Regions from separate parts of the Halomonas sp. LC1 genome, predicted to be linked through region 1. Evidence: predicted binding sites of a transcription regulator. Region 1 holds the regulator's gene; each other region holds the start of a gene.

Region 1 (10,303 bases):
TTGGACAAAGAGATCGAGAAGGCTGCCGAAGCGATTCCCGACGCCCGTGACCGACTGCACTATGTGGCGACGATGACCGAGCAGGCTGCGGACAAGGCGCTCAATGCCATCGACCGTGCACAGCCGCTGCAGGACCAGCTCTCTGAACGCGCCGAAGCCTTGGATAAGCGCTGGGCCGAGTGGTTCGAAGCGCCCAAGGAGTTGGATGACGCCAAGGCGCTGGTCAAAGAGACGCGTACCTACCTGGGCGATGTACCGCAGATGACGGCAGCGACCAACAAAGAGTTGCTGGACATCATGATGGCGCAGGACTTCCAGGATCTCACCGGTCAGGTCATCAAGAAGATGATGGACGTGATCCGCGAGATCGAACACCAGCTGGTTCAGGTGCTGATCGACAACGTGCCCGGCGCAGAAGCGCGTGAAACGATGCAGCGCAAGGCCGAAGATCAGTGGAAAAACGAGAACGCTCGCCGTAACGAAGACCTGCTCAATGGGCCTCAGGTCAAAGAGAACGCCCCCGATATCGTCACCGGACAGGATCAGGTAGACGACTTATTGGACGAATTAGGCTTTTAATGCCGGGTTATTAGCACATTGTAACCCCCTGCATCTGGCAAAATAAGACCTCAGTTCAGCCGTCCTCAAGGGCGGCTGTGCTTATGGTATGCCTTATTTTGGTCAACCGACCACTCGTCAGCCGGATGACAGCATGGCAGATAACGACAGCGATCAGGAAAAAACCGAAGAGGCCACGCCCCGACGCTTGGACAAAGCGCGGGAAGAGGGACAGGTGCCTCGGTCCCGAGAGCTGACGACCTTCATGATGCTGCTCGGAGGCGTGCTGGGTCTGTGGGGCATGGGGCAGATGCTCTACGACCAGCTCGGTATGGTGATGGAGCAGGCGTTCTTGTTCGAGCGCCGCCACGCCATGGAAAGCATGCCGATGCTGGTCAACGCACTCGACTTGGGCCAGCGAACGCTGATAGCGATGCTGCCGCTCTTCCTTCTGCTCACGGTCATTGCGCTGGTTGCGCCCGCTCTGCTGGGCGGCTGGCTCGTCTCCGCCAAATCCCTGCAGCCCAAATTTTCGAAGCTCAATCCCATCAAGGGGATCAAACGCCTCTTCTCCACCCAGGCGCTGGCCGAGCTGGCCAAGGTGATTGCCAAGTCGGTGCTGGTGGGGAGCGTGGCGTTTAGCTTTTTATATTTTAATATGGGGCGCTTCTTAGGGTTGATGGATCAGCCCGTTCAGCAGGCGCTGGTGAGCGCGCTGAACATGGCCGCGCTCGCGGCAGGGCTCATCGTTTTGTCATTGATCGTGGTGATCCTGATTGACGTGCCGTTCCAGCTTTGGAACAACGCCAAGCAGCTGCGCATGACCAAAGAAGAGGTGAAGCAGGAGCACAAGGACTCCGAAGGCGACCCTCACGTCAAAGGGCGCATTCGCCAACAGCAGCAGGCCATGGCACGTGGACGCATGATGAGCAAAGTGCCCGAAGCCGATGTGATCATCACCAACCCGACGCATTATGCGGTGGCACTGGTGTACCAAGAGGGGCGCATGGGGGCTCCGCGGCTAGTGGCCAAAGGGGCGGATGCCGTGGCGGCCCGCATCCGTGACATAGGCGAAGAGGCCGGCGTGCCGCGATTGGAAGCAGCGCCTCTGGCGCGTGCCCTGTATCATCACGTTGACTTAGAGGCCGAGGTGCCCGCAGAGCTATACACCGCCGTGGCCGAGGTCATGGCCTGGGCCTACCGTCTGAAGCACGTTGCACAGCAAGGAGGCGAGGTGCCCCCCACTCCCGATAATTTACCGGTTCCCCCGGAAATGGACAGTCCCGGCCGTCGCGCCGGTAGCAATGAGGCGCAAACATGAAAGGCTTAAGCCAGTTGATCAATCAGCGACCCTGGATGAACGACGTGAGCATGAAGCTGCTCGCTGGCCCGCTGCTGATTTTAATGATTCTGGGCATGATGATTCTGCCCCTCCCTCCGTTCGCGCTGGATCTGCTGTTCACCTTCAATATTGCGCTGTCGATCATGGTGCTGCTGGTCAGCATGTTTGCCGAAAAGCCGCTGGATTTTGCGGCGTTCCCGGCGGTACTGCTATTCACGACGCTGCTGCGACTCTCTCTAAACGTTGCCTCTACCCGCGTGGTGCTGATGGAAGGGCACGAAGGCGGCGACGCGGCGGGCAAGGTCATCGAGGCGTTTGGTACCTTCCTCGTGGGCGGTAACTTCGCGGTGGGGTTGGTGGTCTTCCTCATTCTGGTCATCATTAACTTCATGGTTATCACCAAGGGTGCCGGGCGTATTGCCGAAGTGGGCGCTCGCTTCGTGCTTGATGCCATGCCCGGCAAGCAGATGGCCATCGATGCCGACTTGAACGCTGGTCTGATCGGGGAAGACGAAGCGAAGAAGCGCCGTGCCGAAGTGGCCCAGGAAGCCGACTTCTACGGCTCCATGGACGGTGCCAGTAAATTCGTCCGCGGTGATGCAGTGGCGGGTCTGGTCATCATGGTGGTCAACATCATTGGCGGTTTGCTGATCGGTATGATGCAGCACGACCTGGGCTTTGCCGATGCCGCGCGTACCTACACGCTGCTGACGATTGGTGACGGCTTGGTCGCACAGATTCCGGCGCTGGTCATCTCGACCGCTGCAGGCGTCACCGTCTCCCGCGTGAACACCGAGCAGGACGTGGGTCAGCAGATGATCAGCCAGCTGTTCGTCAATCCCCAAGTTATGATTCTGGCGGCCATGGTCATGGGCTTACTTGGCCTTGTGCCCGGCATGCCGAACTTCGTGTTCCTGGTCTTCACTGCGCTGCTGGGCGGTTTGGCGTGGTATCTGATTCGTCGCAAAGAGCATAAGCTGGTCAAAGAAGAGATATCCACGGCACCACCGCCGGTTCAGGAAACGCCAGAGGCCAGCTGGGAAGACGTCCAGCTGGTAGATACGCTGGGCCTGGAAGTGGGCCACCGTTTGATTCCGCTGGTGGATTCACGGCAAAAAGGCGAGCTGTTGGGGCGTATCAAAAGCGTGCGCAAGAAATTCGCCCAGGAGGTGGGCTTCCTACCGCCGGTGGTGCATATTCGCGATAACTTAGAGCTGCCACCCAACACCTACGTGCTTTCCATGAAGGGTGCCGAAATCGGTCGCGCCGAGGCGCAGCCCGGTAAGTGGCTCGCCATCGACCCTGGCCAAGTGTCTGGGGAGCTGCAGGGCACACCGACCCAAGACCCCGCTTTTGGTCTGCCCGCGGTATGGATCGACGCCAATCAGCGCGAGCATGCCCAGGTCTACGGTTACACGGTCGTGGATGCCAGCACGGTGATTGCCACGCACCTGAACCACTTGTTACATCGCCACTCTCCTGAAATGTTGGGCCGCCAGGAAGTGCAAAAGCTGCTGGACAAGCTGGGCGAAGATCAAAAATCGCTGGTCGAGGAAGTGGTGCCCAAAGCGATCTCGCTCACCGTACTGCAGCGGATTCTGCAGAATTTGCTGGACGAGGACGTCTCGATTCGCGACATGCGCACCGTATTGGATACCCTGGCCGAGTACGCTGGGCAGCAGAAAGACCCCAACGAGCTGACTGCGCTGGTGCGTATCGCGCTGGGTCGCGCGATTACCCAGCAGTGGTTCGCAGGCCAAGAGACGCTGCACGTCATGGGCCTCGATGCGCAGCTTGAACAAGTATTGATGCAGGCCATGAACGGTAACGGTGCCATGGAGCCGGGACTGGCGGATACGCTGATGAATCAGGCGCAGCAGGCGCTGGAGAAGCACGAAGGCAGTGGTGAAGCGCCGGTCCTGGTCGTTCAACACTCGCTGCGAGCGGTGCTGTCGCGCTTTTTGCGCCGCCGGATGCGCCACCTGGTGGTCATGTCCCAGGCCGAGATTCCCGACGACCGCACCCTGCGTGTGACCACCCTCGTGGGTGGCCGCTAAATTGGTAACAGGTGACATATGAGCGTGAGACGTTTTGTCGGAGCAAATAGTCGCGATGTAATGCGCCAAGTGCGCGAAGTACTGGGCGACGATGCGCTAATCGTCGCCAATCGCCGCACCGAAGGCGGCGTTGAAATTCTGGCCATGGCCGACGACGCCGTCGATCAGTTCGACCCGTCGCCGACGACCCCCGTAGAGCCCCCCCGTGAAGCACCGGCTCCCGCCTCAGCCCCCGCTTTCTCGCTGCCGACGCAGCCGGACCCGCTGGAAGCGATGAGCGAGCGCCTGCTGCGGGAAATGCAGGATATGCGTGAGCTGCTCTCCCGCCGTCAGCCGGTCGCCGACCCCTCGCGCGGCGCACAAACGACCTACGAGCACCTGCAAGAGCTGCTGGCGCGGGTAGGCTTTAGTGCCGAGCTGAGCCATGAGGTGCTCGAAGCGCTGCCCAACGAGCTGATGACACGGGAAGGCAGCCAGGAAGCTGCCACCGCCTGGCTGCGCGAGCAGCTCATGGCGCGCTTGAAGGTGCTCACGCACGAAGAGCGCTTTTTCGATCAAACCGGTATCGTGGCGCTGGTAGGGCCTACCGGTGTCGGTAAAACCACCACCACGGCCAAACTGGCGGCGCGCTTTGTGATGCGCCACGGTACCCGGCCCGTGGCCCTGGTGACCACCGACAGTTTCCGGATCGGTGCCCACGAGCAGCTGCGTATCTACGCCCGGCTGCTGGATACGCCCATGTATGCCCTCGACGTCGAGCAGCCCATCGACGAGCTGGTAGGGCGGCTGCAAGGCAAGCAGTGGGTGATCATCGACACCGTCGGCATGAGCCAGCGGGATCAGCGGGTCATCGAGCAAATTGCGCATTTACAGGGCGGGCAGTCGACCGTCAGGCTGGTGCTGCTGCTCAATGCCGCCAGTCAGCCGGAGACCCTCGAAGAAGTGGTGTTGCGCTATCGTCAGGCGGCACGTGCCGCTGGAGCCGAACTCGACGACTGCATCATCACCAAGCAAGACGAAGCCGGGCGGCTGGCACCCGTGCTGGATATCGTGATGCGCCACGGTATGCGCGTGCTGTTTGGCTCATACGGCCAGCAGGTGCCCGAGGACATGGCCGTGGCAACGCCCTCTGGGTTGATCGATCAAGCGCTATCTACCCGTGCTTCCAACGTTTCGGCGAACCGGTCCGCGCCGGTGAGCTTGCCGCGCTGGTCCCGGGACGTGCTGGGCCAAGGACGCAGGCTGTCGTCGGTCCTGACGCGGTTGCGTCAGCGGGTCGTCGATTTTCATCGGTTAGAGGCCGCCTGGGACATCGCGGCGTTGCCCAGCGTAGTGCAGGACCAGCGCCTGGAGGCGCTGCTGACCGGCGCGCAGGCCACCCATGACGCGATGGGCATCGTGTGGTCGCCAAGACGCAACGAGCGTGGCTGCGACTGGTCGATGCCGGACGTGGCGCTGAACGAACAAGGCGCTTGGCTGGCGCTAACGCGTTTACAGCACCGCCAACCGGCGGGATGGCAGCCACGCTTGGCGCACTGCCCGACAGACATTGCCGTCCACTTGCTGCCCGCTCTACCGGAGCCAGACACGCTGGCATGGCTCGCCGACCAACACTTGACCTGGGTCAGCGCCGTGTCCGCGAGTCAACGCGTACACTGTCAGGGCGAGCGCTACACCCTGCGCACGCTGTTTCAAGAGAGTACGCTCACTCACGCCGTGAACATTCGGTTTCGCGGGCAAGGCATGCAGCTGCTGACCGCCTACGTGGAGGCGACAGATGCCGCTGGCAACGCCGTGCTGGCCTGGGTCGGCGAGGTTCGCGATCCAGAGAGCAGCAAGCGCGTGGTGCGCCGCTACTGGCTGACGCCTGCCCGACTGGGAAGCGATGTGCTATCGCTGCTGGTCACCCAGTTACAGAGTGACGGGTTGTCGGCGCTCACCAAGCGGGCTTGGCAGCAGTTGAAAGAAGCGGATGGTGGCGAAGTGAGCAGTGAGCTGCGGCTACTCATGGCCAGCGGTGCCGCCACAGTGGCGGGCCATTTGGACCTGGCCGATGACGAAGCGGCCCAAGCCTTACGGGCCGATCTGCTGCGTCTGCTAGGTACCCAGCGAAAACGCCGCGACACCGCGCTGCTGGACGCCTTGGTGCATGTATTGATGGCCCGTGATGCCATTCGTCAGCTAGGTAGCGTCAGTCGTGAGGGCTTGGTATGAGCGGTCAAGATCAAGCGGCGGGCCTGCGTAAATGGGCCGATCTGCAGCGCCAGCAGCGGGCCGCAGAGGACGAACCGCAAGATGCCCAGGACGCAACAGCGGCTCCTGCCGCGCCCGTCACTGCCGAAGAGGCCGCGGTGCATACCCAGGACGCCTTGGCACCCACGGTCGCCTCGGCCGCCGAGCCCGCGACGGTGACGCCACCGCGCCCTCAAAAACCGCTGGTCGTGGTAGGGCTCCCGAACACGGGGGCCGCGCAGGTGGATAAAGTGCGCGGCCGCTTGGGGCAGTGGTCTGCGTTGGGCCGCCAATGGGCAGGCGACCCCCAGGATTGGAAGATTCAGGTGGTCATGGCCGACACGCCGTCGCTGGCCACGCTGGCGAAGGCGCATGCCCGCTGGGCGCTATGGGTCAGCAGCGATGCCGATGCCTTCGCCAGTATGTATCGGGTGCTTCGCCAAGTGCGGGAGCACGGCGGCCCGCGACGTCTGCTAGCGCTCCACGAGCCGCACCTACCGCGCCAAGGGCTGCTGGAGAATTTGCGTGATGCCGCCGCGCACTACTTGGACATCGAGCTGCTACTGCTGGCGCGCTGAACGGCTGTCCGCCGAGGTGAAAATGATGCAGCATGGGGACCAACGTATGAGACCGATGGCCTTACCGGTGTGGAAAAACGTTGTACAGTCGTGCATTGGGCGGTTAGCGCTCGCCGCAATGCTGAGTGCTGCCCTGCTGTCGCTTGACGTACAGGCGGCGACCCCCGGCAGCTGGAGTCGCGACGTACCGGGCGTACTGGTGGCTATGAATGACCGCACCAGCAACAGTCAGGCGATTGCGCCACCGGCAGGCATCCCGTTGGGGGCGGCGACCCTGTCCCGTGTTCAGTGGCGGTTCGAGGCGCCTCCCAGCCAGCCTATCAACGCGTGGCTGTGTCACCCAGAGCGCTGTGTAGCACTGTCGGGCATGCGTGGCAGCACCACCGCGCTGGAAGGTGCGCTGGCGAATGCGCCGCTGCACTTCCGATTTGCCCTGTCCCCCGGCCAGCGGCCGGTACGCGTGCAGGGTTTACAGGTGATAGTGAACTATCAGTAAAGGTCGTTTAGCCGCGAGGCACGAGGATGTATACAGCACAAGGCAGGATCAAACAGAGTGAGCTGTTAACCCAATACATGCCACTGGTGCGACGTCAGGCCTTAACGCTGCAGGTAAGGTTGCCCGCGAGTATTGAGCTAGATGATCTGATCCAGGCGGGCATGGTCGGGCTGTTGGAAGCGCTGGGACGCTTCGACGCTGCCCAGGGCGCAACGTTTGCAACGTTTGCCAGCCAGCGGATTCGCGGTGCCATGATGGATGAGCTGCGCACCCGCGATTGGCTGCCGCGCAGCGTGCGCCGTTCGGCGCGGGCGGTGGATGACGCAGTGCGTCGTCTAGAGCAGCGGTTGGGGCGTCCTCCTGAAGAGGGCGAAATTGCCCGCGAGCTGGGGATGCCGCTGAGCGAATACCAACAGCTGTTGAACGACACTAATAGCGGCCAACTGCTGCCGTTCGAAGAGCTGGTCGCCGATGGCGGCGAGCCCGCCGGGGACGATGCCCAGCACCGGCCGTTCGACCAGCTGCTCGACGAGCAGCAGCGGCAAACGCTGATCGAGGCTATCGAAGCACTGCCCGAGCGTGAAAAGCTCTTGATGGCGCTCTACTACCAAGAAGAGATGAATCTTAAAGAGGTCGGTGCCGTGCTGGGCGTCACCGAGTCGCGGGTGTCCCAGTTGCACAGCCAGGCGGTGAGCCGCCTGCGGGCGCGCCTGCACGAACACGATTAACCCTGGAACTCACTAACCCTAACCGGCGAGGAGCCGTTGATGAACCCATCTACGCTGATCGGTATCTTTGCCAGCATGTTGCTGCTGGTGAGCGTGCTGTTCTTTACCGCAGAGTCGCCCGAAAGTTTTATCAATTTGCCGGGTTTGGCCATCGTGATCACCGGTACGCTGGCGGCGACCTTCATCAGCTATCCGTTGAAGGAAGTATTGCGGGTGGTTCGCCTGGTGGGCTTGGTATTTCGCCGTGAAAATACGTACGTGCGCGACGATATCAACGAACTGGTCGCCATGTCGCGGCTATGGTTCAAAGGCGATGTGCGTGCCGTAGAGCGGGAGCTCGAGCACACCCGTAACCCGTTTCTGCGCACCGGCATCCAACTGGTGATCGCCAACACCAAAGAGGATGAGATTTTCGACATGTTGCGCTGGCGTATCGCCCGCTTGAAAGCCCGCGAACACGCCGAAGCGCAGATTTTTCGCACCATGGCGACCTACGCACCCGCCTTCGGGATGATTGGTACGCTGGTGGGGTTGGTCAACATGCTCGAAGTGATGGATGCGGGTGATCTGCAGGTCATCGGCCCGCGTATGGCGGTGGCGCTATTGACCACGTTCTACGGCATTTTGTTGGCCAATCTCGTGTTCAAGCCCATTGCGGTCAAACTAGAGCGGCGCACCGAAGAGCGTTTGATCACCATGAACATGGTGCTAGAAGGCATTTCTCTGATCACCAAGCGTCGCCTGCCATCGTTCATCGAAGAGACGCTCAACTCTTTCGTGGCGAACTACCATGATGAAATCCGTGACGCCAACGTCAAACCGCGTCCCGACGTAGGCTCCGCACTCAAAGGGTAATGCCATGCTCGACCGCGACTCACGGCATGCCCTGGAGCTGCCCGCTGCGGCGGGGGAGAGCGACGAAAGCTGGTTGACCAGCTATCTGGATGTCCTCACCCTGCTCATCACGCTGTTCGTTCTGCTGCTGGCCCTGACGCCGCCGGGCGGTGGCGAAGGGGGCGATAGCGATGCCATGCGTGCCGCCAGCGCCGTGACATCGCTGCCGCTGGCCAGTCTTGCCACCGGTATCCACCCCCGTCATGATGGCTTGCAGCCTCAAATGGCAGGGTTGGATATACCCGGTGTGAGCGTCTCCCAGGGTCAAGAAGGGGTGACCCTGCGCATCGATGACAGCCTTTTGTTTCCCAGCGGGAACGATGTGCTAACGCCTCAAGGGCAAGATGTGTTAGAACGGCTCTCCTCCGTACTGGAGACCTTCGACGGTCAAATCTCCGTTGAAGGCCACACCGATAATGTGCCTATCTCGACGTCGCGGTTTCCTTCAAACTGGGAACTGTCGGTAGGGCGTGCCATTGCGGTCGTGCGCCAATTAGAACGGCAAGGCATTGCCATTTCACGTATGCGGGCGGTCGGTTACGCCGACACCCAACCCATGGAAAGTAACGCTACCTCGGAAGGGCGAGCAGCCAACCGGCGCGTTGAACTGTTGCTACGGCAGCAGGTCGAGGGGTAAAGCACTATCTCGAGGCTATCTTCGTGTCGAAGCATCACTCGCTACTCCAATCGTTTGGCGCCGTCATGGTGCTCGATGCTGAGAGTAAGCACATTCAAGCGGTCAGCCGTCATTTGACCAAGCTGCTAGGGGTGGTGGATCAAGAGCACCAGGCGCTGACGCCTGCCAGCGTCCTGGGTAAACGATTGAGTCAGCGGTTGCGCCAAGAGCTTCAAGGGCAGCAGCGGCTGGCGAGCCCCCTGGCCTTCCGGCCACCGAATACCACCACGCGGCTGCAGATCCACGCTCACCGCACCCATCACCATGTGATCGTCGAGCTCGAACCTCTTAATCCGTTGGGCAAACGGCGACTGCTAGGCACTGTCAACGAGCGCTTGATGCGTTTGGCCGAAGCGACCCATCAAGAAGAGCTGTTGGATGTGCTGGTGAGCGCCGTGCAGCAGTTGACCGGCCACGACCGTGTGTCGGTGTGCCATTTCGATAGCGACTGGCACGGGCTGATCGTCGCCGAGGCGCAAGGTGGTCCTTTGCCTGCGCTGCTGGGGCAGCGCTTCCCGGCCAGTGACTTTCCCGTCACGCTACGCCGAACCTACGAACGGCATCCCGTTCGCCTGATTTATGACGTGTGTGCCCCCGCCGAACCGCCGCTGCCGTGTACGCCAGATGGTGAGAACGTCGATCTGCGCCACTGTTTTCTACGAGCCCCTGCGCCGGAGCGCCAGCGCTACTTGCAGCGGCTAGGCGTTCGCGGTTCGCTGAGCCTGGCCATGCAGGGCGATAA
Region 2 (10,303 bases), on a different contig from region 1:
GCGGTGATGGCAAGCCTAGTGAATGCGCTAAACGATACCTACAACACCAAAGCGAAGGGCTGGGGGCGCTTTGCCGAGCAGGGCGAGCAGGCCGGGCCGCTGGTGGCGTGGCTCACGGCGTATCAAGCCGACGAGCAAACCTTTGCCCAACTGGCGAATGCCATTGCCGAGCGACTGGCCCAAACGCTGCAGGGGCAGCTCTCCGTTGGCGGTTACTTGGTCATCGCTCATCTACAACAGGGCGATACGGAAACGCTGCTGATGGCCCTCATTCACCAGCGGGAAGGTATCGGCTTTAACGACGCGCACCAAGCGGTGCCTGCCGCCCAACTGAACACGAGCCAACTCACCCTGGCGGCCCGCATCAACCTGACCCAGTGGCAGAGCGGTGGGGAAAGTACCCAGTACGTCTCGTTTCTAAAAGACCGTGGCGGTAAAAAGCTCGCCGATGGCGTAGCGGCGCTGCTGGGCATGGAGGAGGGCATTGATGCCCCCGCCGAAACCCGCACGCTGCTGAAAGCCTTTAGCGACTACGTCGAAAAAGAGGACCTGGACGACGACGCCAGCCGGGAAAAAACCGATACTCTGGTTGATTACGCCAACGAGCAGCTGCGCCGTGGCGAACCGATGACGTTGGAAGAGCTCTCTGGGCTCGTGGATGAGAAGCAGCCCAAGGCGTTTTATGACCATATTCGCAACGCCGACTACGGCCTCTCGCCGGAAATTCCGCCGGACAAACGTACTATCAGCCAGTTTCGCCGCTTCACCGGGCGCTCTGGAGGCGTCTCGATCAGCTTTGATTCACACCTGCTGGGTTCCAGCATTGAGTATGACGAAACCCAGGATCGGTTGATCATCAAGCAAGTGCCCAAACAGCTCAAAGAGCAGCTTGCCAAGCGGAAAGAGTAAACGGTGAGGCCTAGGGCGGCACTCTTAAGGTGTCGTGTAGTCCTAGGTTAGCCACTGAGATGAGGAGACCGCCGTGCTGGATGCCATTCACTCTTTCTTCCAACAGGTGCTTTCCGCGCCTGAACAGCGTGATAACCAAACGCTCACCCTAGAGCTAGCGTCGGCAGCGCTGCTGTGTGAAGTGATGCGCGCCGATTACGACAACAGTGATGAAGAGCGCGCGGCGCTGAAGCACATGCTGATGGCGCGCTATCGGCTCAACGAGCAGGATGTCAGCGATTTAATGGCGCTGGCAGAGGCGGAGGTCGATGACGCGGTGGATCACTATCAGTTCGTCAGCCTGATCAAACAGCACTACGGCTACGAGCAGCGCTTGGAGCTGGTCAATTTAATGTGGCAGCTGGCCTGGGCCGACGGCTCGCTCGACCCTCTTGAAGAGCATCGGATTCGTCGGCTGGCTGATCTGCTGCATGTCAGCCATAGCGACTTTATTCGCAGCAAGCTTAACCAGTCACCGGAAGAACCCTCTTTCCATCACGATACCCACGGCAAAGGAGCGCCGAAACGCCCATGAGTAACACGCAGGATGCGACGAACTTAACCGAGCTGATCCACACCATGGAGCAGATGGAGCGGGAAAAAGAGCAGGTCAGCGTGGACGACGTGGTGCATGCGGTGGGGCGGCGCTCGTTTGGGCCGCTGCTGCTGTTGGCAGGCTTGATTACGCTGGCGCCGATTATTGGCGATATTCCCGGTATGCCAACGCTGATGGCTGCTCTGGTGCTACTGACGACAGTGCAGCTCTTGATTGGCCGAGAAACGTTCTGGCTGCCTGGCTGGTTGCTGAACCGCTCCCTCTCCCGGCATAAGTTCGATAAAGCGCTACGCTACATGAAAAAGCCCGCTAAGTGGGTAGATAGCTTGTTGGGTGTGCGCTTGGCTTGGATGACCGGCTACATCGGCATCCGTGTCACCGCCTTCATTTGTCTGCTGGTCGCCTTGGCCATGCCGCCCATGGAGTTCATTCCATTCAGTGCTAACGGTGCTGGGCTTGCGCTCACGCTGTTTGGATTGGGGCTGGTGGCTAGAGATGGCCTCATGCTAGCGCTAGGGTTCTTGCTGACCGGCGTGACCTTCACGGTAGTAGTGATGAACCTCGTCTAATGCTTTACTAGGCACTCTCGCGATTGGTCTAAAAGCAAGAAGGAGCTATGTGCCTACGATGAGCCACTCACCCTCTCCCCATTCACCGCCGCCGCCCAAACCGCCTCACCAACAGTCCGTATGGGAGCGACGTGTCGAGGCGGCGCTGTGGAATTCCCGTTTTTTGGTCATGCTAGCGGTAGTGCCGAGCTTATTAGGCTCGCTGATGCTGTTTATCGTGGGCACGCTGGATATCTTCAAAGTGGTGGGCGATGTGCTGCACTACTACTTGGTGGATGATACCCGCAACATTCACGACACCTTGGTGCCCGATATCATTATTGCGGTGGATATCTATCTGATCGCCATTGTGCTGCTGATTTTTGGGCTAGGCGTGTATCGGCTGTTCGTTTCGCGCATCGACCAAGCTGAAGTGCGTTACCCCGCACACCCCTTCAACGTTGCCTCGCTGGATCAGTTGAAAGACAAAATCGCCCGTGTGGTGATTCTGGCCGTGATTATCGAGTTTTTCCGAGCCGTTGTGGATATTCGATTCGCGACACCCTTGGATGCGATCTACCTGGCACTCTCCGTTCTGGCGCTGGCCGCCGCGCTCTACTTGATGAGTTTGGCGCATAAAGGAGAGTAGTCATTAACAAATAGTTATTAACAAGTAGTGATTGACAGGAGCAGTGGCGTACGTCGTTAATCCTCTTCCAATAAGCCAGTCACCAGTGCGTTGAGCTGCTGCTGGAACTGGCCACCGGGCGATGGCGGGGTTGGGTCTGAGGTAATTACCACCGTCATCTCCCGCTCGGGAATCACATATAGCGCCTGCCCGCCGTATCCTCTTCCGTAAGCGACGTGTTCACCCGCGAGCGTCGTGATAAACCAGCCAAAGCCGTAGCCATCGCCTGTCCAGGGTGATTGGCCTCTGGGCGTCCATGAATCTTCTACCCAGCCTTCAGGCAGCACGCGCTGGCCATTGGCCATGCCGTCGTTGCGGTACAGCTCCCCAATCGCAATGAGCGCGCGAGGGGAAAGCTGCATATCGTTACCGCCAAAGTAGATCCCTTGAGGGTCCTGCGGCCATGGGGAAATCGCAATGCCGAGCGGTTTGCCTAACAAGTGCTGGGCAAGCGCGAGGGTGCTTTCACCGCTGGCCTGAGTTAGCGCTGCTGACAGCAAATGGCTGGTGCCGGTGGAGTAGAGCATACGCCCACCTGGGCGGTCGACGAACGGGCGAGTGAGTGCATCGTTTACCCAATGGGCGCTGGCTACCCAAGCGCCATAGTTGCTGCCCGATGTACGCTCTAACCCTGCTTGTTGCGCCAGTAAATGCGCAACGGTGATGTCGTTCACTTGTGGGGCAGCAGCGCTGGGGACACTATCTAGTAGCGCCACCAGCGGCTGGTCAACGGACTCAATGACGCCCGCCTTGATCGCCGCCCCGGTGATGGCGGCTAACACCGTTTTAGACAGCGATTTGACGTTGGCAGGTGCTGCAACGCCTGGGCCCCCTTGGTGATGTTCATGAATGATGTTGCCGTCATGAGCGACCACCACGGTGTGTAGGCGATCGAGTGCCCGAGCTTGCTGATCGAGTGCTTGCAGTGAATTGGGAGAGGGCATTTGGGCGACCACGTGGGTGGTTGTCACAGCACTCAGCACGCATGTCAGCGCAAGAGCAATGGTTTTCATGGCAGCACCTAAGAAAGGAAAAGTAAGGTTCTGAAAACCGTGATGAAGCAAGGTTCCCTCAAAGAGGCAATCATGGCGATTACGCAAATCGTTAAAAAGCCTGCTACGCTAAAAGCGCCTATTGAAGGGAAGCAACCCTTTGATTTCCATGAAACGCTAAAGCAAGGAGTGCCGTTATGCGTAACATTATCTATATCATCGGCCTGATCGTTGTCGTCCTGTTTATTCTTTCACTGCTCGGTCTGCGTTAGGTCGTATTCTCAACGACTTAGTGCTATTTGAGTGCTCTGAAACGCCCGCTTCCTTCCAGCGGGCGTTTTCTTTACTAGTCTTGTGCTTCTGTACATCGGTTAGGCGCAGTCAGCGGCGCCTTGCCCAAACATATCGAACATCAATTCTCGACCGAGTGGCGTCAAAACGAAGCGACCGTAGTCGTTAAGCATGGCGGCATCGCTCTCTTCCAACGTCTTCTGACAAAGCGCCCAACGAGGGTGCTGATGGCGCAGAGCGTCTAGCTCCTGGCGTGACAACCCACGCTGCGGCAGCGTGATCGTTTCGAGCACGTGGCCGCTCTCATACAGCAGCTCTGCCATGCTAGAAAGGCAGTGGCGTAAGCTACGCTGAATGTGAAAAGAGGCAGTCGACGCAGAGGGTAGCGCTTCAGCGGGCATGGGGTGTGGCTCCTGCAATCGCAGCGAAATGGAGTTGCTGCGGTGCATTGTAAAGCAGGGCTGGGTGTTAGACCAAGGTCTAAAGAGGCGATTGAGGTAGATGTCATGGAAACGCCACACAGCTGGCCCATACTCCGCCATGCGTATGGTAAAGCTGATCCGCACAGTAGGATAAATCTCGTACCGAGTGGTTTTTTTCCCTAAAGTTAAGTAGCAGTGGGCCGATAAATACCATGAGTGAATTAACGTAATTGAACAGTATTGATAAGGGGCGTCAGCACGACAGGCGGCTTTTTCAAAAAAGGACGGTAATGTATGGCTTCCATTTCATCATTGGGTATTGGTTCAGGTCTTGATCTCAACGGCTTGCTCGATCAGCTGCAAGACGCTGAGCGTGGCAAGCTGGCCCCTATCGAACGGCAACTGGAAACCCAGCAAACCAAAATTTCTTCCTACGGCCAGCTGCAAACGGCCCTTTCTGCCTTTCAGGACGCAGCGGATGCTCTCAACGACAGTACACTGTATGAGAGTCTCTCGACCAACGTTAGCGGTGAAGCATTCACTGCCACGGCCAATGGCGAATCGCAGCCCGGTAGCTATAACGTATCCGTTACACAGCTTGCAACATCTGGCACCCTGGCAACAGCAGGCGTAACGGACTTAACTACTGCTCTGGCCACAGAAGCGACCACACTGACCCTCAACTTTGCAGGCGCTGATCAAGCTGACGTTGAGGTAGACATTGCTGCGAATAGTACGCTTGAAGAAGTACGCGATGCCATTAACGCGAAAGAAGATAGTGGTGTCTCTGCCTCTATTATTTTTGACGGTGAAAACTACCGACTAGCGCTCAATTCCACGCAAACCGGTGAAGACGCGTCTATTTCAGGCATAACGCTAGGGGCGGCATTTGGCGGGCAGTTGGAATCAGAGTTTACGCAAGCAGGCCAAGATGCGGTGCTTAATGTCAACGGTGTGGCCATCACCAGCCCTTCTAATCAGGTAGAAGGTGCGATTCAGGGCGTCACGCTTAACCTTCAGGCGGAAGGCGATAGCACAGTTAAAGTCGAGCAAGATACCCGCGCAGTACGCGAAGCGATTACTGGCTTTGTCGATGCCTACAACGATCTAAAAGGCACCATTGGCGAACTCACCAGCTTTAATGCTGAAACGGGCGCTGCTGGGGAGCTGTTGGGCGACAGTGCGGTACGCACGGTGGAGTCGCGTTTACGCAGTGTGCTGGGTGGAGGTATCGAAGGCCAGTTCTCGATGCTGACGGATATCGGTATTTCGCTGCAGCGCGACGGTACCTTGGAAATGGATAGCGGCAAGCTAGACGATGCCATTGCCAATAATCAGGATGCGCTCTCCGCCTTTTTTGCCGGCGCTGCCGATAACGAAGGTATGGCAGGTCAAATCAACCAAACCATCGAGCAGTTGCTAGGCACTAATGGCACGGTATCCGGCGCGATTTCTGGTGCTGAGAATCGCATTGAGTCGCTGGGTGAGCGTTACACACGCATGGAGCAATCCATCGAGCAGACCATCTCTCGCTACCGTACTCAGTTTGGCCAGTTGGATACGATGATTTCTCAAATGAATCAAACCAGCAGCTACCTCACACAGCAGTTTGATGCGCTGGATGCTCAGTTAGGCCGTGATTAAATGTAGCTTGCTGTCGAGTCATACAAAACGCCTGCGCTAAGCAGGCGTTTTTGTTGGGGTAATGGGGTATTCATGGTTAAGTGATAAAAAAGGCCTAAAGTTAATCGTTTTTTCGTCGATAAAATTGCTATTAAACTCAGTCGAAACGCCACCGCTGGCGCAATGTATGAATGACTGTGGGTTTAGCCTTTTGCACCGAGGAACATCTGCATGGCGACAATAACCTCCCTAGGCGTCGGCTCTGGCCTGGATCTCACCGGCTTATTAGACCAGCTTCAAGAAGCGGAGCGGGGCAAACTCGCGCCGATTACCCGCCAAAAAGAGCAACAGCAGGATAAGATTTCTGCCTACGGCCAGCTGCAAACATCGCTAAACAGCTTTCAAGATACTGTAGCGAAACTCAACGACCCGAAGCTCTACCAAAGCCTTTCCGCGAACGTACGTGGCGATGCCATTAACGCCACTACCTCTGCCAGTGCATTGCCCGGTAGCTACCGGGTAGAGGTATCGCAGTTAGCCACTTCTGGCACGCTGGCCTCAACCCGTGTGACTGACCGGGACACCGCGCTAGACCTTCAAGGCGCAACGGCGCTACGGCTGGATTTTGGTGGTGCGGACTCTGTGGATATTGATATCGCCCCTGGCAGCAGCCTCTCCGCGATACGCGATGCGATTAATGCCAATAAAGACGCAGGCGTCAACGCCACTATTATTAATGACGGCCAAGGCTACCGACTGGCACTCAGCTCAAAAAATACCGGAGCGGATGCCTCTATTGCCAGCTTTAGCTTTGTAGATACCAGCCAATCCCCTGAAGTCACGGTGGCAGGGCCTTTTGCCGAAGATGCTGCTACTAAGCGGGCAGGTGAGGATGCAGCGCTCACGGTTAACGGCATTTCCATTAGCAGTGCCAACAACCAAATAGAAGGTGCCATTCAAGGGGTAACGCTGAATCTAGCCGAGCTCAGCATTGCCGATGGTGAAACAGCGACCAGCACCATCAACGTAGAGCGCGACACGCTAAAGCAGCGCGAAGCCATTAATGGCTTCGTAAAAGCGTTCAACGATTTAAAAGGCACCATTGGCAAACTCACCAGCTTCAGCGGCGATGCCGAAACCGCTGGTGAGCTGGTAGGCGATAACACCGTACGTACCATTGAAGGCCGCCTGCGCAGCGTGCTAACGGGCGGTATAGAAGGCGGCGAACTTTCCACGCTAAGCCAGTTAGGCATTACCCTACAGCGTGATGGTACGCTGGAAGTCGATGATGATAAGCTAAGTGGCCTAGTAGCCAACAACCCCCAGGCGTTAAGCGACTTTTTTGCAGGGGAAACGGATGACGCGGGGATGGCGGGTCGATTAAGCACCACCGTAGAGCAAATGCTTGGCAACAATGGGGTAGTGAAGCTGGCCATTAGCGGTGCTGAAAACCGGGTGAAAAGCCTAGACGAGCGTTTTGGGCGCATGGAAATGACTATTGAGCGCACCATCAGCCGCTACCGCGCCCAGTTCGGCCAGTTGGACAGTATGATTGCGCAGATGAACAGCATGAGTAGCTACCTCACCCAACAGTTTGATGCGCTAGATGCTCAGCTAGGCCGTAAGAGGTAGCCGCTACAAACTGCCCGCTAGCCCCCATTTCAAGGGGGCTTTTTCACTTCTGAGCCAGGGTGAGGGTGGCAAGAGCCAGTGTAAAAGCAGCCAAGGTAGGTGGTGAAGGTGGTGACTACTGTGGGAGGCAGCTTTGGCTCGCGACCGATGTCAGCTAGTTGCCAAAAGTCATCACCCCATTTACCAAACATTACATAATTTTTTACTACTCACCCCTAAAGGTTCTCCTCATCAGGCCGTTAATCAATATAACGGCGCAACAAGTAGCCGAAAAGCGGGCCTGACGGCCAGTTCACACGCAAGGAGAATCACCATGTCAGTGATCAATACCAACATCACCTCCATGATTGGCCAGCAGAATCTGTCCAAGTCTCAGTCTGCTCTGCAAACTTCTATGGAGCGTTTGAGCTCTGGTTTACGTATCAACAGCGCCAAGGATGATGCGGCCGGTCAGGCTATCGCCAACCGAATGACTGCTCAAATCACCGGTTTGGCTCAGTCTCAGCGTAACGCTAATGATGGTATTTCTATCGCGCAAACTGCTGAAGGCGGCTTGAACCAAATTAACGACAACTTGCAGCGTATTCGCGAACTGTCAGTGCAGGCACAAAACGGCACTAACTCTGATTCAGACCTGGACTCCATCCAAGCTGAAATCAATCAACGCCTGACAGAGATTGATCGTATCTCTAAAGAAACTGACTTTAACGGTACTAAAGTATTGGGTGAAAACGTGGGTGCAGTCGACAGCACTCAGCGGACACTGAAAATTCAGGTTGGTGCTAATGATGGCGAAGCCATTGAAATCAACCTTGAGCAAATTAACCGTGATACTCTGGAGCTTGCTGGCTTCAACGTCAATGATAAAGGTGAAGTACAAAACGTTGCTGCCACCAAAGACGACTTGGACGAAATTGTAGCGGATGGCGGTAACGTTGCCTTAAATGCTGGCACCTATTCCATGGTCACTGATAATACCGAAGTAGATGCGATTGATGTCCTTAAAGGCGTCGAAGAGGGTGTTAAAATCGAGGTGACAGCCGGTGCAACTGCGGCTGGCCTTGATGCTTTTCTCGGTAACACCACAACTGGTGAAGTTGCTTTAGACGGGCTGGTTAGCGATGGTGCCGGTGGATTCACTTACGACATTACTAATGGCGTAACGGCTGGTGAGGCTGATACTTATGTAGACACAGGTACAGCTCAAAATGCGGTCTATGCTACAGAGGATGGTTCTAAAAGCACTGATATCACTATTCAAGATGATGGTACCATCACGGATCGCGATGGCACCGCGTTGTATATTACCACAGCTGGTGAACTCACTTACGATAACGTAGGTGGAACCTTGAATGCGGCAACTACTACTAACCTAACTGCAGCGATTTCTACTGCTGATGCGGATGACGGTACGATAAGCCTGACACTGGAAGATGGCTCTTCGGTTAATAACGTTTCTGGTGGTGGTTCTGTAACACTAAATGATGTGAAAATCTCTGCTGAAGATCTGGCGGCTGCAGCGGAAACAAATAGCCTTACCATCACTACGACCACGACCGCCTCTCGTGACGGTGCTGCTGGGCAAGATGCTATTGTGTTAACTGGCGATAATGGCGGCAATGGTCTTGACGTGACTTCCAACGGGAATGCCGTATACGTAAATGCTGATGATGAGTATACGCAAGCGGCCCAAGAGTCTGTGGATCTGATTGTTAATGACAATGGTAACATTACTGATGCTGCCGCTAACCAGTACTTCGTTGGTGCAGATGGCAACCTAACGTCAGAAGCTGTGACTAAAGGCGAGCGTACAGAAGATCCGCTGGAGGTTCTGGATGCTGCTCTGAGCAAGGTTGATAACCTGCGCTCTGACCTGGGTGCGATCCAAAACCGCTTTGAATCAGCTATCGAAAACTTGTCCACCAACGAGACCAACCTCTCTGCTGCTCGTTCGCGCATCGAAGATGCTGACTACGCCACTGAAGTAGCCAACATGACTCGCGCGCAGATTCTGCAGCAGGCCGGTACCTCTGTATTGGCCCAGGCCAACCAGATCCCGCAGTCTGTACTCTCTCTGCTGGGTTAATCTGAGGCTTGGCCTCGATAGGGAAGTTTCTCTATCGTTAAGTAGCATAATGAACCGGCTCCCTATGGGGGTCGGTTTTTTTTGTGATTGTGCCCAGGCGCGCATAGCCACATATTTCTCTAAAGTTGCTGTGAATCACGCCGTTATTATTCATATAACGTTCATGGAAGATGGGTATTGGCATGGCTGTCATCAACACGAATCTGGCCTCACTAGTTAGCCAGCAAAGCATGGGCAAGTCGGGCACCGCGCTGGCCACCAGCATGGAAAGGTTGGCATCGGGTTTGCGTGTCAACAGTGCCCAAGATGATGCAGCAGGGCAGGCCATTAGTAACCGCTTCCAAGCGCAGCGCACAGGGCTTGGCCAAGCGGCGCGCAATGCTAATGATGGCGTGTCTCTGTCACAAACAGCGCAGGGTGTGTTGGGTAGTATCAGCGATAAGCTGCAGCGCATTCGTGAATTAACTGTGCAAGGCCTAAACGATACTAACCAAACGCGTGATAGTGACTTTATTCA
Region 3 (10,303 bases), on a different contig from region 1:
GTACTCGCCGAGAAGAGCTGTTGATGGATGCAAAAGATGTTGAAAAAGTAAGGACACTGCGCAGAGCGTTAACACCGCTTAAGCCCATAGAAGGCGCTCAGAAGCTGCTTGCACTGTTGGAGAAATACCCCACGAATGCCGAGCTGTTGGAGGCTTTTTCGCCCGCTGAGTAGAGGTGAAGCTCACCCTTGTAGTCTTAAAAGTGAGCTTCTTGGTGAACGCTTAACGGCTGCTTTTTTTAACGTGGTTCAGGTTAGACGCGGGCACGGCTTTTTTGACCGGGAAGCCTTCCACTTCTTTGCGCTCAATCGTGTTTTTCAAGCGCCTTTCAATCGCACACAGGTTTTTAAAGTCGCTGATATCGACCAGCGAGATGGCTTCACCGGAGGCACCCGCGCGGCCGGTGCGGCCAATGCGGTGGATGTACTCTTCCGGCTGGAAGGGTAAATCGTAATTCACCACACGGCTGAGTTCACCAATATCCAACCCCCGCGCGGCGACGCCTGTAGCCACCAGGTACTTCAGCTCACCCGATTTGAACTGATCCAACACTTTTTCACGCATGGCTTGGCTTCTGCCGCCATGGATGGAATCCGCTTGAATGCCGCGTTTTTCCAACTGAGCCACCAGCTTGGCCGCGCTGTGCTTTTTCTCGACAAAAATCAGCGCCTGATCCCACGCTTGCTCGGTGATTAGGTGGCTTAACAGGGCGGACTTGGTGTCTTTGTCGACCGTGATCAGCCACTGTGTGATGGTGGCGGCGGCGCGCACGTTGGGCGCAATGGAGATGTTCGCCGCCATGTCGGTCATTTTGCTGTCTGAAAACGCGTGGGCGATGGCGCGCACGTCGTTGGTCATGGTGGCCGTGAAGAGCAGGTTCTGTCGGTTCTCCGGCAGGCGCACGATGATTTTGTGGATATCATCGACAAAGCCCATATCGACCATTCTGTCCGCTTCGTCCAGCACCATGACTTGTAGTTCATCAAAGTGCAGCGCGCGCTGATGCGCCAAATCCAGCAGCCTGCCCGGTGTGGCGACCAGAATATCCACCCCTTCGATCAAGCGCTCTTTTTGCGGCGCGGTATCCACGCCGCCATACGCGGCCATCGAGGTGAGCGCGGTATGCTTGGCGTATTGCGCCACACTGGCTTCCACTTGAACCGCCAGTTCGCGGGTGGGCACAAGGATCAGCGCACGAATGCGTTTACCGCGCAGCGGCTCTGCGGCTTTGCTGAACTGTTCCAGCAGCGGCAGCACAAAGGCCGCGGTTTTGCCCGTGCCGGTTTGTGCGGTGGCGATTAAGTCTTTGCCCGACAGAATGGCAGGAATTGCTTGTTCTTGGATGGGCGTTGGCGTTTTGTAACCGAGTTCGGTAATCGCCTGAACGAGAGGGCTTGATAAGCCTAGTTTTGCAAAGGGCATGAGAAGCTCTGACAGAGTGTCGTAAGGGGTGTCGAAAATAAAAAGTGGTGCAGCATAGCGTAAAATCAGCTGTCCGACGCTCGAATACGCGTTTATTTCCATCCAACCTTTCCCCGTGTGCCCATCCCCACAATGTATAATCCTGCCATGACGCTAAACGCACGCGCATGTAGGGCGTTTTGTCTCCATTCCGAATGAACAGGGTAGTGGTCCATGATTAACACCAAAATTTACAAGGCGGTGTACGAACTCGCCGAAAAGCTGATGAAGGCCGCTGCCAAAGATGACCGAGCCACTTTTGAAGCGCTGTATGCCGAGCTGCAGGCGCTCTGCACCGAGCACGAGAACACCGAGAAAGACCACCCGGAGCAGTGGGAAACCCTGGCTGACTTCACCGAAGAGCTAGAAGACGCGCTGCCGATCTACCAAAAAGCGCTGGATAAAGCGGTGGCCAAGCAGTCGAATGACCACATTGCTTCGATTGGGTTTTCCATGGCGGCACTGCAAGTGGAGCTGGGCGACACGCAGGCGGCCATTGAACGCTTGCAGCAGGCCCAGGCCAGTGCCCAAACGATCGAAGATAACGAGCTGAAAGCAGAAATCGATGAACTGCTGGCCACGCTAACCCACGCCTAGGACCCCATTTTGACCAATAACGATATTTTTCGCCGTATTCGCTACACCTTCGATTTGAAAGACAACACCATCGTCAAGATCTTCGCCCTGGCCGACGTGAGCGTGACCCAGGAGCAGGTGACGGCGTGGCTGAAAAAAGACGAGGACGACGCCTTCGTGACCATGAAGAACAAAGAGCTGGCGTCGTTTTTGAACGGTTTCATCAGCTTTAAGCGCGGCAAGCGTGAAGGCCCGCAGCCTGCCCCGGAAGCGCAGCTGAACAACAATATGGTGTTCCAGAAACTGCGTATCGCGCTGAACATGAAAGCAGAGGATATTTTAGAAGTGTTCGAGCAAGTGGGCTTGCCGCTCAGCCCTCACGAACTCAGTGCGTTTTTCCGCAAGCCGAGCCATAAGAATTACCGAGAGTGCAAAGACCAAATGCTGCGTAATTTCTTGATGGGCGTACAGCGGCAGCTTCGGCCCAACGATAACGGTTAAGCGAGGCGCTCGCGTTTCACACACACGAAGATCGCATTGCCCGAGACGTTATCCCAGGGCGTGATGGTCTGGTAATCGTGCTCGAACACGTGCACCTCGAAGGTAGGCTCCAACAGGGCGATGAGTTCGCTAAAACTGACGGCCACCATGGGGTGCTCGTCGTGCCACACCTGCGTTGTCTCCGCCGTGGTCTTTTCGATGCTCAGTCGCAGCGACTGCCGCTCCCCTTGGCCGCTGTAGTGCCATCCCGAGCGGAAAGTGAAAGACTCCTCCGCCTGCTGGGCCGTGTGCTTTACGAACAGCTCGTTATCTATCCGCTGTTTATCCACCACGTTGAAGCAGAACACGCCGCCCTCGTTCAAGGCGCGGTGAGCGCTGGCGATGCAGTCGCCGAGCTTCTCGAGGCCATCGTTGTAGTGGATGGAGTAAAGAAAGCAGGTGATGAGATCCAGCGGTTCGTCGACCTCGAAGCGGCTCATGTCTTGTAGTGAGAAGCTTGCCTCTGGGCAGCGTTGGGCGGCGATATCCAGCATCGGCTGGTTGATGTCCAAGCCGCTGCTGGTGAAGCCAGCATCCAGAAAATGACGTACGTGGGGGCCGGTGCCGCAGGCGACATCCAGATGGCGTTTGCCTTCGTTGCCAAAAATTTGGTGCAGGCGGCGAATGGCGTTGCTCTGGGCCTGGTAGTCGATGTCGACGCACATCAAATCGTAGTAGCCAGAAAGGTCGGTGTAGAGTGCGTTGACGGACATAGTGGCCTAATGGTGAGGGCTGAAATACATTGGGTGGCGCATAGTAAACGAGCGATTGGGGTTTGAGAAGCGAAGGCAGGGGAGCCACGTATGCAAATATGCGTTGAGACATTGGAAGAGCAAGACGTAATAACGCTGCTTGAAGAGCATATGGCCGATATGCACTCCACATCGCCACCTGAAAGTATTCATGCCCTTGATGTGACGGCGCTCAAAGCGCCAGAGATTACCTTCTACTGCGCTCGCCGGGACGGCGTGCTGTTAGGGTGTGCGGCGCTGAAGGCGCTGGGCAACGGCCAAGCGGAGCTGAAATCCATGCGCACCGCGCCAGCCTCCCGCCAGCAGGGCGTCGCCGCTCAACTTTTGGCGCATTTATTGGAGCAAGCGCGCTCCCGGGGGTATCACACGCTGAGCTTGGAAACGGGGTCGATGGCCTTTTTTGAGCCAGCCCGGCGGTTATACGCCAAGTTTGGGTTCGAGTACTGCGAGCCGTTTGGTAGTTATCAACTAGATCCGAATAGCTGTTTTATGACGCGGCGGCTGAGTGAGTGATTTTGCACTCTTTCACAGTTTGGTTATCGCTTTAGGGGTAATGTGATTAAAGAAATGGTGCGATGCTCCGATAACTACTTAAGTCGCACGAATTGTTGGATTGCCATAAGAGGCTGCTATGCCAAAACCCCTTGCTCTTTTTCTCTCCGCTCTGCTGCTGGCGTTGACTACTCATGCGCAGGCGTCCAGCGTCGAGGCGGCGGAAGCGGCCGCGCTGGCGTGGTTGGAAGCGATCGATCAAGGTGAGTACGAACAGGCGTGGGAGAAGTCGTCGCCGCTGCTGAAAACCCCGCTGTCGCCTACCATGCTGCAACGGGTAGTAACGCTGGCGCGTAGCGAGCTAGGCAGCGTGGAGTCTCGGCGGCGCATCCGCATGTCGCAGTACACCTCGATGCCGGGTGCCCCCCGCAACGACTACAAAGAGTTCGCTTTTCAAACCCAGTTCACGAACAACCAGCGCGTGGTTGAAGTCGTTACGCCACATCTGGAAGAGGGCACGTGGCGGGTGAGTGGGTATTACGTGCAGTAACGTGCTTTGAGCGCCCATCAATAGCCGCCAACGCTGGCGGCTATTGTGTTTTTTCTACACGATCAATCCCGCCAGCGCCTGCATCCCCAGCACTACCAGCAGCACCACGCTACCCAGTACCAAGCTGGTTGTCAGCGCGTGGTGTCTCCACATGCTTTCCACTCGGTGACCAAAGCGGTGCACGAGCCACGCTAGGCCATAGTAGCGCAGCCCGCGGGCAATCAGGGCGGCCAAGGCGAACAGCACGATCGGGTAGCCGGAAAGCCCAGCGGTGATCATCGCCACCTGAAACGGAATGGGCAAAATGCCAATCGCTAAAATGGCGGCGAAGCCGTACTGGTCGAAGAAGCTTTGAAACGCCTGATAGCTTTGCTCCATTCCCATGAAGTCGATGAACCAGGTGCCCACCGACTGATACAGCACCATGCCCACGCCATAGCCCACGATGGAGGCCGCCAAACAGCCCAGCGTGGTGGCGGTGGCAATCGCCCAAATGCGCTGCCGGTTCACCGCCATGAGCGGGATCAGCACCAGCTCGATGGGAATCGGTAGGATGATGGTTTCCAGAAAGGAGAGCGTGGCGAGTAGCCACAGCATGTTTTTCGAGCCGTTGATACGCTCGAACCACTGTTTGGTTCGCGTGGAGGTGAAGGCCATGGATCGACGTCGCTATAGGGAAGGGTTGATGCGGCGGTAGAAGGCGGTGAGTAGGCTGTACACACCAAATGCGAATAATCCAATGGCGACGAACGCAAGCAGCCACTGGCCGAAGGCTTGGTGTCTCAGCGTGCTCAATGCTTCCGCCGTGCCGCCTGCTTGGCTAGGGTTGAACTGATAAGCCGCTATGATAAACAGGCTGCCCACGATCGCAAAGACCAAGCCACGCACCGCCAATCCAAAACGACAGACGGGGTAAGCCCAGCGCTGTACATGGGCGGGCATGGAGAAGTGGCGATCGAATTTGGCCTTCCAGCCTTTGATGGCATGGGCAACCCCCGCCCCAATCAGAGCAGCCCCCACGGCCGCGACCAACCAGCGCCCCAGCGGCTGCTGCATCAGCCAGCTAACGGCATCCTGAGAGCCGCTGCCAGAGCCGCCGGACGCGCCCAAACGAACGATCAACTTGGCTGCAAAATATGCCAGAAGCGTGTGAGTGACGGCACTGACCAGCAACCCGCCGCGAATCGCGAGGCCTTTGGGGCCATTGCCATGGTGGTCGGTGTCTTGAAGTGCTTGTAAGGTGCGCCACACGGCATAGCCCACTAATCCAAGGGCAATGATGCCGAGCATTATTTTGCCGAAGGGGGCGGTCAATACGCTTTCAAGGGCGCCGCGACTGCCTTCGGTTTGGCCCCCTTGGCCTAGCGCGGCCAGCGCGGCCAGCCCGCCCACCAGTAAATAAACCACGCCCCGCGAAGCGTAGCCCATGCGGGCGAACAGTTTCACCGCGTCCCGATGTGTCGGGGTATGATTGGCCATGGTGTCCTCCTGACGTGAATGGCGCTGCCGATCCTTCCGGCGGCCCATACTGTGCGTGTGACGGGGTATTGTCCAGCGTAGACTATGCGGCCGCTCGCAGGGTATGTTCACTCCCACCAGCGCCAAAGGCGATGGCGCTTGTCTTGCGCCTACTATCTTGAGCCGACTAGGGAACTCGATAATTCGATGAAGGATGCACGGCCTATTTTCTGGCGCGATGCGCGTATGCCCCATGTCGAGCTGCGCGAGATAAAGGATGCGCGACAGGTGTGCTACGCCCCGCACAGTCATGCGCACTGGTCCGTGGGGGCGGTGACCGCCGGTGTCAGTACCTTTATGTATCGCGATGCATCGCATCCGATCAGCGCCGGTGACGTGGTCATGATGAACCCACACTGGGTGCATGCCTGTAATCCCGTGGCCAACCAACCTTGGGCGTATCGAATGCTCTACGTGGATACCCGCTGGATGAGCGCGCTGCGTTATCGGCTTGGCTTGTTGCCCTCCCCACACTGGCAAGACATCGCGACGGCGGTCATCCGCCAGCCGAGTCTCTACCACCCGTTTTGTGAAATGGCCGACTGTTTGTTGGATGAACGTGTCGCGATCGATCAGAAGCGGCAGGTGCTCACCGCGTATCTGACCACGTTGATGACCGAGCTGGCGAAGGAGCCACCCCTGGCACCATCGCCGACGCCTGAGCTGCTGGCCCGAGTGGCCGAGTATTTGCGCACACATTGTGCCCACGCTATTTCGCTGGAGGCGTTATCCCAGCAAACGGGGTACAGCGCAGGGCACTTGATTCGAGCGTTCAAGCAGCATTACGGCTTAACGCCCCATGCCTATTTGATTAATCAGCGTATTCAATTAGGGCAGGCGGCGTTAAGGCAGGGCCAGCCGATTGTCGAGGCGGCGCTAACGGCGGGGTTTAACGATCAGCCTCATTTTCAGCGCACCTTCAAACGGCTGGTCGCGGCCACGCCGAATCAATATCGCACACCGTTATTCAAAAAGTAGATATATCGCACTGCCTGCCAAGCCTATTGCCAAACAGCGGTTGATCGTCAGTAGCACAATGGGGTGGTGCATATAGCGCTTGAGGAACGCTCCTGCGTAGACCCAGCTTGCCAGCGAGAACCAGCAAATAGGCAGATAAAGAGCCGCAAACAGACCGATGAGATAAGGATCGTTGCCGTTGGTGTACGCGCCAATGCCCGCCGCCGAGGCCAGCCACGCTTTTGGGTTTAGCCACTGCATCGCAGCCCCTGTGAAAAAGCCAGGGGCTTTATGTGGGTTGTATTCCCCCAGGCGGCCATCGTGTTGTATCAGGCGAACGCTGAGATAGAGTAAGAACACGATTCCGACCCATCGTAGCGCCTCTTCTAGCCATGGCATCACATGGAGCAGCGAGTAGAGACCCGCGCCAATGCCGAGAAACAGTACGATAAAGCCTAAGGTTGCCCCTGTAACAAACGTGAGCCCTTTGTGCACGGGATAGTGGGTGCCGCTGCTCAGACAAACGATATTCACCGGCCCTGGGGAAATAGACGCCGCCAAGGCAAAGGCCGACATGGGTAGCAGTAGGGATGTGCTCATGATAATCCTCCTGAAGGGAGGTGGCAGTGTGGGAGCAGGGCACCCTCGGCGTATTGCACAAAATTGATGTGTGACGTGCGCAAGATTCGGGTGGGGTTTGGCGGGTTAGCTGGTTAAGCTTGTTAACGATGAGTATTCCGCAACACTGCCCGTGAGATGGAAGCAATGAACGACTACGCCCGCATCGAAAAAGCCATGGCCTTTATGGTGGCGAATGCAGCCCAGCAGCCCAGTTTGGACACGATCGCGGCGCAGGTGCATTTGAGCGCGTTCCATTTTCAGCGGCTGTTTTGCCGTTATGCGGGCGTCAGCCCCAAGCGCTTTTTGCAGGCACTGACGCTGGCGCGGGGGAAGCAGCTGATCGCCTCTGCCCAGAGCCTCACCGATACCGCCCAGGCGCTGGGGTTGAGCGGCGGCTCGCGGCTTTATGACCATTTTGTCACGCTGGAAGCGGTGACCCCTGGGGAGTTCAAGCGCCAAGGGGAGGGTGTGGAGATTGCTTATGGTATTCACCCCACGCCGTTTGGCGAGGTGTTGGTGGCTGCCACCCCCAGAGGCATTTGCCGGATGGGCTTTCTGGCCGCTACACCCGAGGCGGATATTCTCGCCCTGATAGCCGCCGAGTGGCCGCGCAGCACGCTACGCCACCAGCCAGATGCCACCCGTTATGCGGTTGAAGCACTGTTCGAGCCAAGGAACAACGCTGCGCCTGGGGCGCTCTCGTTGCATGTGCGTGGCACCAATTTTCAGCTGAACGTGTGGCGAGCGCTGCTGATGATTCCCGACGGGCAGCTTGCCAGCTACTCCCATATCGCTCAGTGGCTGGGGGCTCCCAAATCGTCGCGGGCGGTGGGGAATGCAGTGGGGGCTAACCCGGTGGCGCTGTGGATTCCTTGCCACCGGGTGATTCAACAAAGCGGTGCGCTCGGCGGCTACCGCTGGGGGCTTGAGGTGAAACGCCAAGTGCAGGCCTGGGAAGCCGCCCAGCACCTTGAATCTCAAGAGAGCGCTCGTAGCTAGTGCCCAAAAACGGACCAGCCGGTGCGCTGCACGAACATCTCCAGCGCCCGGGTGCCCAGCAGGCTGTTGCCATAACGGTCCAGCCCTGGCGACCACACCGCCAACGAACCGCGCCCCGGCGCGATGGCTAAAATGCCGCCGCCTACGCCGCTTTTGCCCGGCAAGCCCACGCGAAAGGCGAACTCCCCCGAGGCATCGTAGTGGCCGCACATCATCATCAGCGAGTTGATCCGCCGCGCCCGCTGGGGTGACACCACCCGTAGGTTGCTAGGACGGTTGACACCATCGGAAGCCAGAAACAGCCCGGCGTGTGCGAGCTGGTCGCTGCTCATGGCGATGGCGCACTGGTGAAAGTAGGTGCCGAGCACTTTATCGACATCGTGGCGCAGCCGCCCGAAAGCTTTCATGAAGTGGGCCAGCGATGCATTGCGGTGTTTGTGCTCCATTTCCGAGGCGGCGACCTGGTGATCAAAGCAGATGCTATTGTCGTCGGCGATGTAGCGCACGAAGCTCAAAATTTCCGCCAGGGTCTCTTTGGGTTCGTGGCCCATCATAATGGCATCCACCACCGCAATGGCCCCGGCATTGATGAACGGGTTACGCGGTTTGCCGCTCTCGTGCTCTAGCTGAACGATGGAGTTGAACGGGTCGCCGGAAGGCTCGCGACCTACTTTCGACCACAGCCCATCGCCCCATTTGCCTAGCGCAATGGTCAAAGTAAATACCTTGGAAATACTCTGAATCGAGAAGGGCGTGGTCGCGCAGCCCGCTGAAAAGCGCTCGCCCTCGACCGTGGCCAAGCTAATGGCGAACTGGCTGGGGTCTACGTGGGCTAGCTGCGGAATGTAGTCGGCCACGTTGCCGCGCTCGGTCTCTTGCGCAAGCTCGGCGACTATCTCGTTCAGTATCTCTTGCATATCGGGCGTAATCGGTTGGTGGCGGGAGCCGCTACCCTAGCGGAAAATACCCAAGCTGTCTGCTGGCATTGCCTTGATGGCATGGCCCATAACGCTAACTAAGTTAACGCCTAGCTTGATTTAAGTGTTTGTTGCAAAAGGTCTCGGTGATTTCCTTGCGTCTGCTGGGGTGGACTCTAGACTGTCACGATAGCCGTATCATTCAAGGAGCAGGAATGGATAGGACATCCACCCCTGAGGCGTTGCCGACCGCAACGCTCAGGGAGACCATTGCCATTATCAGCCAAGTCATGGCCCCCAACGTGGCAAAAGGGGTCATTCGCCGCCGCCCGAACGTCGTCGGGGTGGTGGAGCGCTTCGGGCTGGATGCCAAAGGCATTCGGCAGCTTCAAGCGCTCAGTAAAAAGTATGGCCGTGGCCCGCTCATGCTGAACGTGCCTACAAAGAGGATGGCGGTGATCCTCGACCCCGCCGATGCCAACCATGTGTTGGCGCACACGCCGGAACCGTTCGCGACGGATGAAGCGCTTAAGCGCAGCGCGCTCGGTCATTTCGAGCCCAAGATGTCGCTTGTGTCCCACGGTGAAGCACGCCAAACGCGTCGCCACTTAAACGAGCGAGTGTTGCAGAGCGACTGCCCGCATCACCTGTTTGCCGATGCGTTCGCCCAGGTGGTCGAAGAAGAAGCCGAGGCGCTCGTGGCTCGCACTCAAACACGGTTCGATGAGCTGGATTGGCCGACCTTTCAACACGCTTGGGAGCGTATCGTGCGGCGTGTGGTGCTGGGCGATAGCGCACGGGATGACCAGACGGTCACCCGCGAATTAGCACGGCTGCGCAAGGCCGCCAACTGGGGCTTTATGCGCCCTAAGCGCAAGCGCTTGCAGCAGCGGTTCGAGCAACACTTGGCGTTTTACTAC

What was found. The regulator FliA, encoded in region 1, starts transcription of late flagellar genes. The targets are predictions, from matches to a motif close to CTAAAGTTNNNNNNNNNNCNGCCGATA.
Region 2: a site for FliA is predicted at 6,184-6,210, ahead of fliD (flagellar filament capping protein FliD). Genes of this name have one in related genera too.
Region 3: a site for FliA is predicted at 3,889-3,915, ahead of QIT27_RS15615 (DUF4019 domain-containing protein). Genes of this name have one in related genera too.

What each region holds. Positions count from the first base shown of each region.
Region 1 covers NZ_JASSPG010000008.1:43,467-53,769, forward strand. Annotated here, with positions in the region: gene cheZ (protein phosphatase CheZ) at 1-579, shown strand, start outside; gene flhB (flagellar biosynthesis protein FlhB) at 713-1,879, shown strand; gene flhA (flagellar biosynthesis protein FlhA) at 1,876-3,957, shown strand; gene flhF (flagellar biosynthesis GTPase FlhF) at 3,976-6,171, shown strand; gene QIT27_RS13645 (hypothetical protein) at 6,168-6,767, shown strand; gene QIT27_RS13650 (flagellar protein FlhE) at 6,814-7,263, shown strand; gene QIT27_RS13655 (RNA polymerase sigma factor FliA) at 7,290-7,991, shown strand; gene QIT27_RS13660 (motility protein A) at 8,031-8,846, shown strand; gene QIT27_RS13665 (OmpA/MotB family protein) at 8,851-9,522, shown strand; gene QIT27_RS13670 (sensor domain-containing diguanylate cyclase) at 9,546-10,303, shown strand, end outside.
Region 2 covers NZ_JASSPG010000005.1:45,813-56,115, reverse strand. Annotated here, with positions in the region: gene QIT27_RS09270 (nucleoid-associated protein) at 1-909, shown strand, start outside; gene QIT27_RS09265 (tellurite resistance TerB family protein) at 983-1,483, shown strand; gene QIT27_RS09260 (exopolysaccharide biosynthesis protein) at 1,480-2,073, shown strand; gene QIT27_RS09255 (YqhA family protein) at 2,132-2,701, shown strand; gene QIT27_RS09250 (serine hydrolase domain-containing protein) at 2,758-3,753, opposite strand; gene QIT27_RS09245 (hypothetical protein) at 4,104-4,424, opposite strand; gene fliD (flagellar filament capping protein FliD) at 4,740-6,089, shown strand; gene fliD (flagellar filament capping protein FliD) at 6,300-7,700, shown strand; partial or broken gene QIT27_RS09230 (flagellin N-terminal helical domain-containing protein) at 8,014-9,486, shown strand; partial or broken gene QIT27_RS17065 (flagellin) at 9,514-9,786, shown strand; gene QIT27_RS09225 (flagellin N-terminal helical domain-containing protein) at 9,969-10,303, shown strand, end outside.
Region 3 covers NZ_JASSPG010000009.1:176,840-187,142, reverse strand. Annotated here, with positions in the region: gene rho (transcription termination factor Rho) at 1-173, shown strand, start outside; gene QIT27_RS15640 (DEAD/DEAH box helicase) at 223-1,422, opposite strand; gene QIT27_RS15635 (tetratricopeptide repeat protein) at 1,636-2,058, shown strand; gene QIT27_RS15630 (YehS family protein) at 2,068-2,538, shown strand; gene QIT27_RS15625 (class I SAM-dependent DNA methyltransferase) at 2,535-3,290, opposite strand; gene QIT27_RS15620 (GNAT family N-acetyltransferase) at 3,381-3,842, shown strand; gene QIT27_RS15615 (DUF4019 domain-containing protein) at 3,961-4,371, shown strand; gene QIT27_RS15610 (YqaA family protein) at 4,426-5,028, opposite strand; gene QIT27_RS15605 (DUF1206 domain-containing protein) at 5,041-5,850, opposite strand; gene QIT27_RS15600 (AraC family transcriptional regulator) at 6,037-6,867, shown strand; gene QIT27_RS15595 (LysE family translocator) at 6,853-7,446, opposite strand; gene QIT27_RS15590 (bifunctional transcriptional activator/DNA repair enzyme AdaA) at 7,612-8,466, shown strand; gene QIT27_RS15585 (glutaminase) at 8,463-9,383, opposite strand; gene QIT27_RS15580 (cytochrome P450) at 9,599-10,303, shown strand, end outside.